Regions from separate parts of the Streptomyces durhamensis genome, predicted to be linked through region 1. Evidence: riboswitches for the same ligand, from Rfam matches in the RefSeq annotation. Region 1 holds a riboswitch; each other region holds the start of a gene.
What was found. Region 1 has a riboswitch for S-adenosylmethionine ahead of IO33_RS0128915 (GNAT family N-acetyltransferase). Riboswitches for the same ligand answer to the same signal wherever they lie in the genome.
Positions count from the first base shown of each region.

Region 2: linked by a shared signal. The riboswitch ahead of IO33_RS0119440 (aminotransferase class V-fold PLP-dependent enzyme) and the one ahead of IO33_RS0128915 (GNAT family N-acetyltransferase) in region 1 are both predicted to bind S-adenosylmethionine.
Region 3: linked by a shared signal. The riboswitch ahead of thrC (threonine synthase) and the one ahead of IO33_RS0128915 (GNAT family N-acetyltransferase) in region 1 are both predicted to bind S-adenosylmethionine.

Region 1 covers NZ_JNXR01000020.1:110,879-116,162, reverse strand. Annotated here, with positions in the region: gene IO33_RS0128930 (RNA polymerase sigma factor) at 1-855, opposite strand, end outside; gene IO33_RS0128925 (lytic transglycosylase domain-containing protein) at 910-1,965, opposite strand; gene IO33_RS0128920 (metallophosphoesterase) at 2,110-3,330, opposite strand; gene IO33_RS0128915 (GNAT family N-acetyltransferase) at 3,534-4,112, opposite strand; SAM riboswitch class IV at 4,380-4,492, opposite strand; gene IO33_RS0128905 (DUF1684 domain-containing protein) at 4,544-5,284, opposite strand, start outside.
Region 2 covers NZ_JNXR01000012.1:383,627-388,910, reverse strand. Annotated here, with positions in the region: gene trpD (anthranilate phosphoribosyltransferase) at 1-1,022, shown strand, start outside; SAM riboswitch class IV at 1,098-1,214, shown strand; gene IO33_RS0119440 (aminotransferase class V-fold PLP-dependent enzyme) at 1,362-2,723, shown strand; gene IO33_RS47510 (outer membrane protein assembly factor BamB family protein) at 2,850-3,314, shown strand; gene IO33_RS0119430 (Lrp/AsnC family transcriptional regulator) at 3,327-3,608, opposite strand; gene IO33_RS0119425 (rhomboid family intramembrane serine protease) at 3,605-4,348, opposite strand; gene IO33_RS0119420 (hypothetical protein) at 4,502-4,741, shown strand; gene IO33_RS0119415 (NYN domain-containing protein) at 4,821-5,284, shown strand, end outside.
Region 3 covers NZ_JNXR01000023.1:75,579-80,862, forward strand. Annotated here, with positions in the region: gene IO33_RS0130625 (alpha,alpha-trehalose-phosphate synthase (UDP-forming)) at 1-940, opposite strand, end outside; gene IO33_RS0130630 (glucosyl-3-phosphoglycerate synthase) at 1,046-1,990, opposite strand; SAM riboswitch class I at 2,162-2,304, shown strand; gene thrC (threonine synthase) at 2,322-3,605, shown strand; gene IO33_RS0130640 (MoaD/ThiS family protein) at 3,602-3,877, shown strand; gene IO33_RS0130645 (cold-shock protein) at 4,309-4,512, shown strand; gene groL (chaperonin GroEL) at 4,799-5,284, shown strand, end outside.

The DNA of each region.
Region 1 (5,284 bases):
CAGTGAGGCCGTCGGCAGGGACGGCACCGACAGCGGCAGCAGCGACCGGCCGTGGGTGCCGGTCGACGGCGTCGCTCTGGGAGTCCGCGAGGTGGCCGACAACTCGTGGGTGCTCGGGGCGGGCGTCCGGTCGGCGCCGTCGCCTCCCGCGGTCTTGGTGGTGGCGTCCGACACGGGGGACGCGGCGGACCGGGGCGGCGTGTCCGGCCGCCCCCCGTGGAGGGCGTACGGCAGCACGAACCCCGCCACCGCGAGGGTCGCCGCCGCCGACGTGGCCGCCACGGCCTGCGCCTTGCCGCCCGCCCGCAGCCGCCCCCGCCCGATCATGAACAGCGCGAACCCGAGCGTCCCGGCGAGCGAGGCGCGCAGCGTGCGCCGGGCACGGGCAAGGAGGGATTCGACGGTCCGGTAGCTCAGCCCCATCCGGTCGGCGACCTGGCTCACATCAAGGTCCTCGGACTTCAGCCGCAGTGCCTCCGCCTGGCGGGTGGGCAACTCTCCGCTGCGCCTGGCCAGCCACCTGGCCTCGGCCCGGTCGCACACGGCCTCCTCGATCGGCACCGGTCCGGGAGCGACCAGTGTCGGGCTGGTGCGGACCTCGGCCTCACGGTTGACCTGCCGGTAGCGGTCCACACACAGCCGCATGGTCACCGTCGTCAGCCAGGCGGCGAGCCGCTCGTCGTCCAGGTCCGGCCGCTCCGCCGCGCGCAGCATCGCCTCGTGCACCGCGTCCTCGGCGTCCTCCCGGCTCATCGACCTGCGCCGGGCCACCTTGAGCAGCTGCTCGCGGTGGCTCCACATGCGCTGCCAACGGTCGTCGGCGGCTCGTATCTCCGCAGGCATGTCCGTCGCCATGAGGGCCCCTTTGCGCTCACCCGCCGGTCTCGTCCCGTCCGGCGGGTGGCGACATTACCGCCCGGTAGCCGCGGTTGTGGAGGGGGCGGAGGCCATCGAGTTCCCGTTGTTACTGGTCAGCGGAGCGCTGCTCGGGAGCGGGCCGTCGGTGGGCAGGCTGACAGACGGGTCGGGCAGGGGAACCACGGGTTCCGTCGTTTTCCCGCCCGCCGGACGGGAGTGGGACGGCGTCGGCGAAGCAGGGGCGGACGGTTTCAGCGACGGTGTGGCCCTCGGGCGAGGTGACGGTTTCGGCTTCGGTGTGGACTTCGCCCGCGAGGGCCCGGGCCGGCGCGCGGGCTGCACCGACGTCCTGGCGGAGTCGTCAGGAACCACCCGGTGACCTTCCAGGAAGTATGCGTACCAGGCCCTGACCGTGCGCAGATACGCCACCGAGTGGTTGTAGCCGAGGATCGCCCCGTCCAGGCCGGCGGGCTCGGACAGGTCCCTTCCGGCCGCGCACAGATAGCGCCCGGCGGCGAGCGCCGCGTCGAACACGTTGTCCGGGTCGGCCCGCCCGTCGCCGTTCCCGTCCGCGCCCCAGCCGGCCCAGGTCGACGGAATGAACTGCATCGGCCCGACCGCCCGGTCGTACACCACGTCTTCGTCGTACGCGCCACCGTCCGAGTCCCGTACGACGGCGAAGGCGCCGCCGTCCAGGCGCGGACCCAGAATCGGCGTCACGGTCGTGCCGGCCGCGGTCACCCGGCCGCCCTGGGCCTGCCCCGACTCCACCTGGCCGATCGCGGCCAGCAGCTGCCACCTGAGCCGGCAGCCGGGCGCGGTGCGCGCGAGTTCCGCCTCGGCGTGCCGGTACGCGGCGAAGACGGTCGCGGGCAGCGCGGCGCCTCCCACCGAAGCCTTCTGCCCCGTCCGGGCCCGCGCCGGCGGAGGAAGCTCCGTGTGGTACGGGGTGTCGCCGGACACGCTCGGCCCGTGTCCGGCGGGCCGCTCCACTGGTACGGCGGCCCGCACCGGGGCCGCACCCGGTGCCTGTGACGCGGTCAGTGCCGCCATCGCCGCCGCCGCGATCACCGTTCCTTTGACGCCCCTGACCATGTGCCCTGCCACGTCGCGATCCCTCCCTGTGGGCTGCTGTCGTCTGCTCTACGCGGGAGGGAGGCGCGTCCGTCGGAAAGACCCGGGTGTCGAGAAGGTCCTCGAGTGCTGCACGCCGTCGAGCCGGCCGCTGTCGGTGACCGCGTGTGGCTCGTGCTACGGCGAGGTCGGCGGGTGCGGGGAGCGGAGCACGAGCAGGGTGATCTCGCTGGGGGCGAAGACGCGGAACGGCGGGCCCCAGAAGCCGGTGCCGCGGCTGGTGTAGAGGAAGGTGCGGGGGCCGTGGTGGCTGAGGCCGGCGAGGGCGGGCTGGTCGATGCGGACGAGGTGGTGGAAGGGCCAGATCTGGCCGCCGTGGGTGTGGCCGGAGAGCTGGAGGTCGATGCCGGCTGCTGCCGCCCGGTCGACGAACTTGGGCTGGTGTGCCAGGAGCAGGACGGGCAGGTCGGGGTCGGCGCCGTCCAGGGCTCCGGCGAGGTGGGCGCGGTGGCCTGTCAGGCCGGAGGACTCGGCGGTGACGTCGTCCACGCCGGCGACGACCAGGGTGTCGCCTCCGCATTCGAGTAGCAGATGGCGGTTGCGCAGCGGCTCCCAGCCCAGCTCGTCCATCAGGTCGACCCATCCCTGGGCCTGGCTGTAGTACTCGTGGTTGCCGGTGACGTAGACACGGGCCCGGGTGGCCCGCACGGTTGCGAGAGGGGCGGCCTGGGCGCGGCGGCGTTGGGCCGTGCCGTCCGCGATGTCGCCCGTGTGGCAGACCAGGTCGGCTTCCAGGGTGTTCACCGTCTCGCACACCCGAGCCGACCAGCGAGCTCGGTCGAGTGGGCCGTAGTGGGTGTCGGTGATCAGGACGACACGCAGGCCGTCCAGCCCTGCGCCCAGTCGCGGGAGTTGCACGTCGAGTCGGCGCACGCGGGGCACGCGGCGGGCCTCGGCGTACCCCCAGCCGAGCAGGACGGCGGTCATGCAGAGGACGGCCCAGGTGACGATCCGGGCGCGGTCCTGACTCTCGCCGATGCCGGCCACGGTCAGGGCGAGCCGCAGGAGGATGCCGAGCAGAACGGACCAGGTGAACAGGACCCAGCTGGTGCCCAGCAGGGTGTCACCGATGATCGCCGCCCGGTCCTGCTGGCGCCGGCCGTGGCCGCGCACCATCGCGAGCGGCATACCGATGAGGCCGAGTGCGAACAGGGTGGTGCCGGCCGGCGTGACGGGCAGCGGCCAGTGCTGGCCGGTGTACAGGAGAACCCAGCAGGGCACGGCCCACAGCAGGACGGGGGCGATCAGGGGGATGTAGCGCATCAGGCGGTGCAGTCGGCTCTGCGGCGGTGCTTGCGTCTCACCCTCGGCGGGCCGGGTGCTGCTGGTGTCGGTCACGCTTCCCCTCCCTGGCCAGGCTGCCGTTCCGCGCACTGTATCCGGTCGCCCTCGGGCCGTCCGGACCGGCGTCCACGGGGGCGGCCCCTGGGGGGCGAAGGGTTCTCCGCGGGATGGGAGCGCCCCACTGCAGACACCTTCCTTGGCATCGGCCGCCATCTGAGCGCTCGGGTCAGCCGATACCGGGTGCCGAGCGATGGAACTCAGTGGGTGGGAATCAGCTCGGACGACGGCTGCCACTCCCGCCTGAGCAGTCCGTAGACCCACGAGTCGGAGACGTCGCCGTTGACGACGCAGTCCTCCCGCAACGTCCCCTCACGCACGAAACCGAGCTTCTCCAGCACGCGGGCAGAAGCCACATTGCGCGTATCGACCTCGGCCTGCACGCGATTCAGGTCCAGCGTGTCGAACGCCCACCCCAGCAGAGCGCGCGCGGTCTCGGTCGCGTAGCCCTGGCCCCACGCCGCATCGTCGTAGCAGTAGCCGAGCGACGCGCTCCGGAAGTCCGGGTTCCAACTGTTCAGGGTGCACCAGCCGATGAACGCCCCGTCGGAGACGCGATCCACGGCCCACCGTGCCCCGGTGCCCTCCTGTTCCATCCGCCGGCAAGCAGTGATGAACTTCTCGGCGCGCGAGCGTTCGGTCCACGGTGGCGAGTCCCAGTAACGCAGGACGTGGGCGCTGCTCTGCAGTGCGAAGAGGTCGTTCGCATCCGCGTCTTCGAAGGCACGCAGTCGAAGACGGGCGGTGTGCAATGAGGGGGTGGGCAGCGACGCCCGCATGTTCCCTCCCTGGTCGGTGGCCGACCCATCAGACATCCGATGCGGGTCACTCGCAACGGGTTTTCTCGGCGGGCCGGCAGACGTGTCCGCTCATCCGTGCGACCGCGCGTCCCCCATCAGGCCTGACAGAGGCAGCTGGCCGAGCGCTTGAGGCCGATGTGGCGCCGACGCGGGAGTCGGGAGAACACGGTGGTGCCGGCGACATGGGCGCTGAGGTCACCACCGTGCCGCATATCGGTCCTCCACCTGTCCGGCCCCGGTCACGGGGCCACGCGCTTGCGGGATCTTCGGTGATCCCGCCGGGCTTACACCTGGAGCACCCCACCGCGCGGGAGGGTTGCCGGTCAGCGAGCCAGGGCGTGATGCTGACACTCGATGCCACTCTTGGTCGTACGGAGAGATCTTGCCGTCGGTCCATGGCCGAGCCCGGCTCAGGAACCGTCGCGCTCGCGGGGGATCTTCTGGCCGGCCTCGATCGCCACCGGCAGCCGGTTCTCGGCCGGGGGCAGCGGGCAGGTGGCCAGGTCCGTGTAGGCGCACGGCAGGTTCGCGGCGCGGTTGAAGTCCAGGACGACCGTACCGTCGGCGGCGGGCGGCTCCAGGGCGAGGACCCGGTTGGCGGCGTAGGTGGTGACCCCGGAGGTCGCGTCGGTGAACAGCACCATCAGTCGGCCCGCACCCTGGCCGGGGAACGTGGTCAGCGACAGCGGGCGCCCGTCCAGCTCGAACTCGACCCTGCCCGGGGCGTCGTACACATGCTCAAGGCCCTCGACCGCGGCGCCCACGGTGGTCGGTCGTGGCGTGTCGAAGGGGATGTAGCGGCCTGTCACGGCCCAGCGCGGGTCGGGGGCGTAGGCGGGGGTGCCGGTGAAAGCCGTGCGCAGTGGCGCATCCGGGTGCCGGGGGCGCACGATGTCGTGCCCGCCGCGCTTGGCGACCTCGATGACGGCGTCTTCCCAGACGGCGTCGACGCTGCTGCGTTCGGGAAGCACGCCGAAGCGGTGTCCACCGTTCACCGGCGTTCCGTCGACGACCAGTTCCTCGCCGGCGTCGAGGTCTACGACGACCCCGTCGGGGCCGGTGCGCCACGTACCGGGCGCGTCCGGGAAGCGCTGGGGCCGGTCGTCGAGCCAGTGCAGGCCGGTGATCGCCAGGAAACCGTGCGGGGCGGC
Region 2 (5,284 bases), on a different contig from region 1:
GTTCCTGGCCCGTCCTGCTGAACGGCCTGCTGAACGGCCAGGACCTGTCCGCCGACGACACCGCGTGGGCGATGGACCGGATCATGCGCGGCGAGGCGACCGACGCGCAGATCGCCGGCTTCGCGGTGGCACTGCGGGCCAAGGGGCAGACCGTGGAGGAGATCACCGGTCTGGTCCGCACGATGTACGAGCACGCGAACGTGATCGAGGTGCCCGGCCGCACGGTCGACATCGTCGGCACGGGCGGCGACGGCGCGAAGACGGTGAACATCTCCACGATGTCCGCGCTCGTGGTCGCCGGTACGGGCGCGAAGGTCGTCAAGCACGGCAACCGGGCCGCGTCCTCGGCGTCCGGCTCGTCCGACGTCCTGGAGAGACTGGGCGTCAACCTCGACCTGACCCCCCGGCGGGTGGCACAGGTCGCGGAGGAGGCCGGCATCACCTTCTGCTTCGCCGTGAAGTTCCACCCGGCCCTGCGCCATGTGGGCGCCGCGCGGGGCCAGTTGGGCATCCGGACGGTGTTCAACCTGCTCGGCCCGCTGACCAACCCGGCGAAGGTGCGGGCCCAGGCGGTCGGCGTGGCCGTCGCACACGAGGCACCCATCGTCGCGGGCGTCCTCGCGGAGCGCGGCAACTCCTCGCTGGTCTTCCGCGGGGACGACGGCCTGGACGAGCTGACGACGACGTCCACCTCCAGGGTCTGGATCGTCCGGGACGGCAAGGTGTCCGAGGAGTCCTTCGACCCGCGGGACGTCGGGATCGACCTGGTCCCGGTGGAGGCGCTGCGCGGCGGCGACCCCTCCCACAACGCGGGGGTCGCCCGCCGTCTGCTGGACGGCGAGCAGGGCCCGGTGCGTGACGCGGTGCTGCTGAACTCGGCTGCGGCCCTGGCCGCCCTGGACCCCACGGACGCCCCGCTCGCCGAGCAGCTGCGCGCCGGCATGGCGAGGGCCGCGGAGTCGATCGACTCGGGTGCGGCCAGGCGGGCGCTGGAGCGCTGGGTGGCGGCCAGCAACGCGTAGCGGTCACCGGCGGTCGTCCCGCGATCCGGACTCGGGTTGCGGGACGACGATCGTTTCCCGTACGTTCCTGTACCAGGTCATGAGTGACAGTCATTCGGCCCCGGCCGACTGTCCGGCAACCCTCCGTCCGTGGCGGGGTGCCCCGGGTGAAGACCAGGCCGTAGGCAGCGAGGTCTACGGCAAGCGCGGACCCCTCGTGCGCTTCTGAGCGAGCGCAGGGCCAGGGGTCCTGGTCATCGAGGGAGCCTTCCGTGAGCAAGCGAATGCGATAGGGCCGCAGAGCCCCGCCTCCGCACACCCCTTTTCTCACTTCTTCCTTCGCTTCACGGGAGCTCACCCATGTCCGTCTTCACCGCTGCCGCCGACCAGTCCGTTTGTGCCCCTCTGCCCGTTCTGGGCAGCGATGTCACGGTCCCGCTCGTCACCGGCGGCGAGGTCACCTACGCGGCCCTCGACTACGCGGCCAGCGCCCCCGCCCTCCAGCGCGTCTGGGACGACGTCGCCGCCTACGCCCCCTACTACGGCAGCGTCCACCGCGGCGCCGGCTACCTCTCCCAGCTCTCCACCGACCTGTTCGAGAACGCCCGCCGGACGGTCGCCGAATTCCTCGGCTGCCGCGCCGACGACCAGGTGATCTTCACCCGCTCGACCACGGACTCCCTCAACCTCCTCGCCCGCGCCCTGCCCGCCGACTGCCAGGTCTTCGTCTTCGAGACCGAGCACCACGCCTCCCTGCTGCCCTGGCAGGACGCGCACGTCACCTACCTCGACGCCCCGCGCAGCCCGCAGCAGGCGGTCACGACCCTGGAGCGGGCCCTCGCCGACCGCGCCCCCCACGGCCCGGCCCTGGTCTGCGTCACCGGCGCCTCCAACGTCACCGGCGAACTGTGGCCGGTGCGCGAACTGGCCGCGGCCGCGCACGCCCACGGCGCCCGGATCGTCCTCGACGCCGCCCAGCTCGCCCCCCACCACCCCGTGCACATCCGCGACCTGGACGTCGACTGGGTCGCCTTCTCGGGCCACAAGCTGTACGCCCCCTTCGGCTCCGGCGTCCTGGCCGGCCGCGCCGACTGGCTGCGCGGGGCCGAGCCGTACCTCGCGGGCGGCGGCGCCAGCCGCAAGGTGACCCGGCGTCAGGACGGCGGCGTGGACGTCGAGTGGCACGAGAGCGCCGCCCGCCACGAGGCCGGCTCCCCGAACGTCATCGGCGCCTACTCCATCGCGTCGGCCTGCAAGGCGCTCACCGGTGCCGGCTGGGACGCCCTGGTCGCCCGCGAGCAGCACCTGATCGCCAAGGTCCGCGAGGGCCTGGCCGGGGTTCCCGAGGTGCGGGTGCTGTCCCTGTTCGGCGACGACGCCCCGCGCGTCGGCGTGATCTCCTTCGTCGTGGAGGGCTGGAACAGCTCCCACTTCGCCGCGGCGCTCTCCGCCGAGTACGGCATCGGCGTCCGCGACGGCCTCTTCTGCGCCCACCCCCTGGTCCGCACCCTCCTCGGCAGCGACCCGCAGACCCAGGGCGAGTGCGGCGCCCCCGAGGCCGCCCCGGGCGAGAAGTCCCTCAACGCCATCCGCGTCAGCTTCGGCGCGGGCACCCCCGACGAACACGTCGAGCGGTTCGTCAGCGCGGTCAGGGAGCTGGTGACCGAGGGTGCGAAGTGGACGTACCGGACGGAGGACGGCCGCTGCGTCCCGGCGGTGTGACCGGCGCCCGCACACGCGCCCCTGGGGCCCGGCGGCCGACCGCGCGCCCATCCGCTCGGACGTGGTCTGCGCGGGCGGTCACGGCGATGCCCTGCCGGCGCTGGACGCGCGGGACGGATCACCGAGGTGGAAGGTGTCCACGGGCGCCGAGGCGACCGCCCTCGCCCTGGCGGGCGCACCACCCTGTTCGCCGGCTCCGCGGCCCGGCGCGAGGGTTTCCGGGTCTGCGACGGGCGACGGCGGTGGCACCGTGACGCCGCCACCGCAGGAGTGCTGACCGGCGCCGGCCGCTCCCTGGCCGTCGGCGCCGAGCGGGCCGGCGTCTACGCCGTCCGGGCGGCCGACGGCTCGCAGGCCTGGGGCCGTCACATCGAGGGCGGCCCGGACGCGCCACGCACGGTGGCGGCCGGCGAGACCGTGTACGCGCGCGCGTCGGACCAGGTGCTCGCCCTGGACCTGAACGGCCGCGAGCGCTGGACCGCGCCCCTGGGCCACAGCGCCGGCGACGACCGGCACACCCCCGTCGTCCGCGGCCGCCGCCTCTGCATCCCCTCGGGCACCGGTGTCGCGGCCGTGGACATCACCCGCTGAACGACGCCGGTCCTAGTTGTCCAGGCCGATCGCGAACGCGGCCTCCAGGTCGTGCTGGGAGTACGTGCGGAACGCGACGTGCGTGTCCGTGGCCTCCACGCCCGGGATCTTGCTGATCCGGGCGGGGATGACCTCGGCCAGGTCCTCGTGCCGGCCGACCCGGACCATGGCGATCAGGTCGTAGGTGCCGGTGACCGAGAAGACCTCGCTGACGCTCTCCAGCGCGGCGATCTGCTCCGCGATCTCGGGGATCCGGTCCACGCTGGTCTTGATGAGGACGATCGCGGTGATCACGGCTGGTTCTCTCCCTCGGGTGCCGGAGCTGGGGCGGACCTCACTCTAGCCGCACGGCCGTAGCGGACCCACGCGTAGCCGAAGCCCAGCCCGAAGCCGACCAGGTGGGCCAGATACGCCACCCCGGGGCCGTCGGAGGCCTGCCCCGCCGCCGCCCACTGCAACGCCGCCCAGAACGGCAGCACGACCCACGCCGGGAAGCGCAGCGGCAGGAAGAACAGGAAGGGAAGAAGACTGGTCACGCGGGCGCGTGGGAACAGGTAGAGGAACGCTCCGAGGACCGCCGAGATCGCCCCGGACGCGCCGACCAGCGACTGCTCGGAGGCGTCGTTGGCGGCCGCGTAGCCCAGCAGGGCCAGGTAGCCGCAGCCCACGTAGAAGAGGGTGAACTCCACCCGGCCCATCCGTTCCTCGGTCATCACGCCGAAGACGAAGAGGAAGAGCATGTTGCCGAGCAGATGCACCCAGCTGCCGTGCACGAACAGGGCCGTGGCGGGAGTGAGGGCGGCGCGCGCCGGTCGGGCGAACAGCTCGGCCGGCACCACGCCCCAGCGCCGGAAGTACGCCCGCTGCGCGGCGAGCAGCGCGTCCCCGGAGCCGTACCCCGGGGTGAGCCCCGAGGCCGGGCCCAGGGCGAAGAGCAGACAGCACAGACCGATGAGGACGTATGTCATGGGCGCCGGCGCGTTCCGGACCGCTCTGAGGGCCCTGCCGGCCGCCGTGCTCCACTCGCTGATCATGAACACAGAGCATGACGTAACGGGACGCAAGCCGACAGACCGCCTCGCCGCCGTGGACGGACGGGCGGCGAGTCCCCGGCAGGCCGTAGGGTTACGGCCACACGCGTCGGCCGGCGGCGCGGGAGCGAGACGAGAAGGAAGCGGACAGCCACGATGACGGTTCCCCTGCCGACCGCGACGACCCGTTGGCGCTGCACCCTGTGCGGCAACCTCACGCGGTTCGACGTGACCCGTTCCTCGAAGGTCGTCGAGTACGTCCACCTCGACCTGGCGGGCGAGCCGACGGTGGAGGAGCGCGAGGTGGTCAGTGAGACCATCGAGTCGGTGCGCTGTCGCTGGTGCAACGCGGTGGACCAGGTGGAACTCGTGGACAGGCCGGGTGCCGGCTCCTGAGCGGGGCGGCCCGCAGAAGCGCAGTGGAAGCGACGCGGTGGAAGTGACGCCGTAGAAGTGAAGTAGTGGGGTGTGACGGATGGTGGAGACCGCAGGCGGGGGGCCGGGCGACGGCACCGCTGAGGTGCTTGACCGTCCGCTGCCCGACGGCGTGCGCCGGCGGGTCGTGCAGATCGTCTCGGACGGCTTCGGCGGGCTGACCGTGGCGGAACTGCCCGCCCAGCTGCGGCAGTACGCCCGGTTCGCCCCCAATCGCCGGGCGAAGTTCGCCGGGAACGCGATGGCGGCGGCGCTGGAGACCGATCCGCTGTTCCGGCAGCGGATCGGGGAGAAGTTCAGAGAGGCCCAGCCGGAACTCGCCGGCGCCCTGGACTCCGGCTCCCCGCCCCCGGCCGCGGATCCGCTCGACGTCGCGGCCGCGGCCTACGTGCTGCGCCCGGCGGGCTGGGTGAAGCTCGTCACCGCGGCCGGCGAGGAGGCCCAGCGCGCGGACGCCGAGCGGGCGGACGAGGAGAGCCGAGCGGAGCTGGAACGGCTGCGCGC
Region 3 (5,284 bases), on a different contig from region 1:
GCAGGCCGCGCACGATGTTCTTGGACAGCTCGGTCCGGTCGACCCGCACGATCGTCCTGCGGCCCGCACCGATCTCCGCCCGCAGGGCCGCCATCCGCTCCGCGACGTCGGGCTCGCGCGAGCGGGCCCGCAGGAAGTCGCCGTCCGCACCGAGAGAGTGCACGCCGACGTGGGTGCGCCGCCGCCCCTCGCCCAGGTGCTCGATGTGCGGGGAGGCGCCGCTGGGCCGTCCCACCAGGTAGCGCTCGGCGCCCAGGTCCTCGGCGCACCGCATGAAGGCCGTCGCCCAGCGCCAGGTCAGGAACGCCACCCGGTCCGCCCCGAGCATGCCCGCCAGCAGCTGCTCGCGGATGTCGTCCGGAAGCAGCGCGAAGTACTCCGGCGGCGCCCAGGGCGTGTGCGAGAAGTGGCCGATCCGCAGGTCGGGACGGAGTTCACGGAGCATCGCGGGCACCAGGCACAGGTGGTAGTCCTGCACCAGCACCGCCGCCCCCGCGGCCGCCTCCTGGGCCAGCCCCTCGGCGAACGCCCGGTTGTAGGCCTCGTACGACGCCCACTGCCGCCGGAACTCCGCGTCGAAGACCGGCTCCAGCGGGGTCTGGTACAGCATGTGGTGGACGAACCAGAGCACCGAGTTGGCGATGCCGTTGTAGGCGTCCGCGTGCACGGCCGCGTCGATGTCGAGCATCCGCACCCGCTGTCCGCCGGTGTCCCCGGCCGGCAGCAGCCCGCCCTGCGCACGCCGGACGGCCGCGCGGTCGCCGTCGCCGAGGGCCGCGCACACCCACACCGAGTCCGCGTCCGACCCGATGGCCGACAGCCCCGAGACCAGCCCGCCGCCGCCCCGCCTGGCGTGCAGCGAACCGTGCTCGTCCACCGTGTACGACACCGGGCCGCGATTGGACGCGACCAGCACCTCAGCACCCTGCGTGGCAGCCATGGTCCTCAACCTAGCCCGGCCCGGAAACGCTCAAACGTACGGCTACGCCCCGTGACGCGGACGTATACGAACTCCGGCCACCGCGGACGCGGACGGCACCCGGCCTCAGGCCACCTTGCGCTCGGCGTACTCCGCGATCTCCAGCATCGGCGGCCGTTCCTCGGTGTCCACCGAGTAGGTGCGCGGTTCGAAGCCGTCCTCGCCCCGTTCGAACTGGGTCAGCGACGGCCGGATCAGATGGCCCCGGGCCAGCCGGAGCTGGGCGGTGCGGTAGATCGCCGCCGCCATCCGGCCCAGCGCCTGCCCGTCCTGGTGCCGGTGCTTGCGGACCCCGACGTCGACCTGGGCCAGCGCGTCCAGCCCCGCCAGGTGCAGCGCGTCCACCAGCATGCCCAGCTCCACGCCGTACCCCACCGGGAACGGCAGCTGCTCCAGCAGCGAGCGCCGGGCCGCGTACTCGCCGCCGAGCGGCTGCACGAACCCGGCCAGCTGCGGCCAGTGCATGTTCAGCAGCGGCCGGGCCATCAGCTCGGTGACCCGGCCGCCCTGCCCGGCCGTCCCGGCGAGCGGGCGGTCGTACATCGCCTTGACCAGGTCCACGTCCGGCTCGGTGAGCAGCGGGCCGACGATCCCGGAGACGAAGTCGGCGGAGAACTCCCGCAGGTCGGCGTCGATGAAACAGAGGATGTCCCCGCCGGTCACCAGCAGGGAGCGCCACAGCACTTCACCCTTTCCGGGGACGGTGGGGATGCGGGGCAGGATCTCGTCGCGGTGAACGACCCGCGCACCCGCGGCGGCGGCGACCTCGGAGGTGCGGTCGGTGGAGCCGGAGTCGACGACGACGATCTCGTCGACGAGCGGCACCCGCTCCATGAGGTCGTGACGGATGACCGCGACGATGTCGCCGACCGTCTCCTCCTCGTCGAGCGCGGGCAGCACGACGCTGATCGTCTGGCCCGTGCGCTGTTTGGCGGACAGGATCCGGTGGAGAGGGCGATCGGTCACGGACCAGGAGCGGGTGGCCAGCCAGCGCTCGACTTCTTCCAGCACGGTCTGCGACTCCTCACTGTTCGTGACCACACGGGTGAGCCGTGTGATCCATCTCGCGGTTCGGACGACTATCTCAACTGTCCCGGCCTTCGGTTACAGTCTTGAACAACGCCGATGACCATCGCATGTCGGGGGTCGTTCCGCGTTCAACCGAGTTCAACAACTGCATACCGCTCATCCAGAGGGGCAGAGGGACACGGCCCGATGAAGCCCCGGCAACCCTCCAGTCGGTCACTCGTTCTCCAGCGAGGCTCCCGGCTAGGGAAGGTGCCAAATCCGTCTCACGGCGAGATGCGTCGTGAGGAAGATGAGGAGAAAGGGCCTCGCCTCCATGGCTGTGCAGACAGTTGCAAGCACCTCCACCTCCCCCGTCGACCTTGGCCCCGCCGCGGCCCTGAGCTGTCGCGAGTGCGGTCACCGCGTCCCGCTCGGCCCCGTGTTCGCCTGCGAGGAGTGTTTCGGCCCGCTGGAGATCGCCTACGACTTCTCCGGCTACGACACCGAAGAGCTGCGCCGCCGCATCGAGGCCGGCCCCGCGAACATCTGGCGGTACGCGCCGCTGCTGCCCGTCCCCGCCGACGTGGCCGGCAAGCCGAACCTGAACCCGGGCTGGACCAAGCTCGTCCAAGCCGACAACCTCGCCCGCGAACTCGGCGTCACCGGCGGCCTGTTCGTGAAGGACGACTCCGGCAACCCGACGCACTCCTTCAAGGACCGCGTCGTCGCGCAGGCCCTGGAGGCCGCCCGCGCCTTCGGCTTCACCACCCTCTCCTGCTCCTCCACGGGCAACCTGGCCGGTGCCGTCGGCGCCGCCGCAGCCCGGGCCGGCTTCCGCTCCTGCGTGTTCATCCCGCACGACCTGGAGCAGGGCAAGGTCGTCATGGCCGCGGTCTACGGCGGCGAGCTCGTCGGCATCGAGGGCAACTACGACGACGTGAACCGTTTCTGCTCCGAGCTGATCGGCGACCCGGCCGGCGAGGGCTGGGGCTTCGTCAACGTCAACCTGCGGCCGTACTACGCGGAGGGCTCCAAGACCCTCGCCTACGAGATCTGCGAGCAGCTCGGCTGGCGGCTGCCCGACCAGATCGTCGTCCCGATCGCCTCCGGCTCCCAGCTCACGAAGATCGACAAGGGTCTGCAGGAGCTGGTCAAGCTGGGCCTGGTGGAGGACCGGCCGTACAAGATCTTCGGCGCGCAGGCCGAGGGCTGCTCCCCGGTGTCCACCGCCTTCAAGGCCGGCCACGACGTCGTCCGGCCGCAGAAGCCGAACACCATCGCCAAGTCCCTCGCCATCGGCAACCCGGCCGACGGCCCCTACGTCCTGGACATCGCGCGCCGCACCGGCGGTGCGGTGGAGGACGTGACGGACGCGGAGGTCGTCGACGCCATCAAGCTGCTGGCCCGCACCGAGGGCATCTTCGCCGAGACGGCGGGCGGGGTGACCGTAGGCGTCACCCGCAAGCTGCTCAAGGACGGCGTCCTGGACCCGACGAAGACCACGGTCGTCCTCAACACCGGCGACGGCCTGAAGACCCTGGACGCGGTCGCCGGCACCGGCCTGACCGCCACCATCCGCCCGACCCTGGACTCCTTCCGAGAGGCTGGCCTCGCATGAGCGTGACCGTTCGCATCCCCACCATCCTGCGCACCTACACCGGCGGTCAGGCCGAGGTGCCCGCCGAGGGCGGGACCCTCGCCGAGGTCATCGAGGACCTGGAGAAGAACCACACGGGGATCGCCGCCCGCGTCCTGGACGACCAGGGCAAGCTGCGCCGGTTCGTCAACGTCTACGTCAACGACGACGACGTCCGCTTCGAGCAGGGCCTGGACACCGCCACCCCGGACGGCGCCGGTGTCTCCATCATTCCGGCCGTCGCCGGCGGTTGATCGTTACCTTGGGTAACATCGGTTACCCATTGTTCATGGAATTGCCTCCTCCGTAAGAGAAGCGGAGGGGGCAATTCTGCGTGATTGAGCGCGGTACAGTTGGGGAACCTGACCACGATCTCCGGGTCGTAAGCCCCGGATCGCACGCCGCGCACCCCGCAAGAAACAGCCAAAATGCGGGGGTTTTATGCGGCTTTTGTAACGTTTGTGGGGCCCGAGTTGCCCCGAAGTCGGGTGAATTCTCACCACATTCCGGACCGTTCCCGTCCAGAATTCTCGTCCGATTGACCTGTTGCAGACGGCAGTTGGACAGATACATTCAGCCGCGGTCGACGCGTTCCGGCGCACGCCCCCGACCAATGGGGGGTGAGGTCTGACCCGGGTCCGCGAAGTGCGGATCTGTGCAAGGGCCAGTAATAGGGGAGTTAGGCATGGCTCAGGGCACCGTCAAGTGGTTCAACGCGGAGAAGGGGTACGGCTTCATCGCGGTCGACGGTGGTGCGGACGTCTTCGTCCACTACAGCGCCATTCAGATGGACGGCTACCGCACCCTGGAAGAGGGCCAGCGGGTGGAGTTCGAGATCTCGCAGGGCCAGAAGGGCCCGCAGGCCGACATGGTCCGCCTCAGCGCCTGAACGTTTCTCGCACGAAGGGCCCGCACCTCGCACAGGGTGCGGGCCCTTCGCCGTGTCCGGGCTGCCCCCGTTCGCCCCGGGCTGATCCGGCTGAGCCGCTTGCACTCGACCATGCCGAGTGCTAATCATTGCGTTAGCACTCTGAAGGTGAGAGTGACAAAGAAGGACCGGGTCGGTGAGGCCCGCAGGCCATGTGGGGCAAGGAACCACGGGTCGGCGAGCCGTCCGTCGCGGGCGCGGGCGCGGTCCGAAGGAATCACCCCCAGTCCTGGAGGGACCACTTCACATGGCCAAGATCATCGCGTTCGACGAGGAGGCGCGGCGCGGCCTCGAGCGCGGCATGAACCAGCTCGCGGACGCCGTGAAGGTGACGCTCGGCCCCAAGGGCCGCAACGTCGTCCTCGAGAAGAAGTGGGGCGCCCCCACGATCACCAACGATGGTGTCTCCATCGCCAAGGAGATCGAGCTCGAGGACCCGTACGAGAAGATCGGCGCCGAGCTGGTCAAGGAAGTCGCCAAGAAGACGGACGACGTCGCCGGTGACGGTACGACCACCGCGACCGTGCTCGCCCAGGCCCTGGTCAAGGAAGGCCTGCGCAACGTCGCCGCCGGCGCCAACCCGATGGCCCTGAAGCGCGGTATCGAGAAGGCCGTCGAGGCCGTCTCCGCCGCCCTGCTGGAGCAGGCGAAGGACGTCGAGACCAAGGAGCAGATCGCCTCCACCGCGTCCATCTCCGCCGCCGACACCCAGATCGGCGAGCTCATCGCCGAG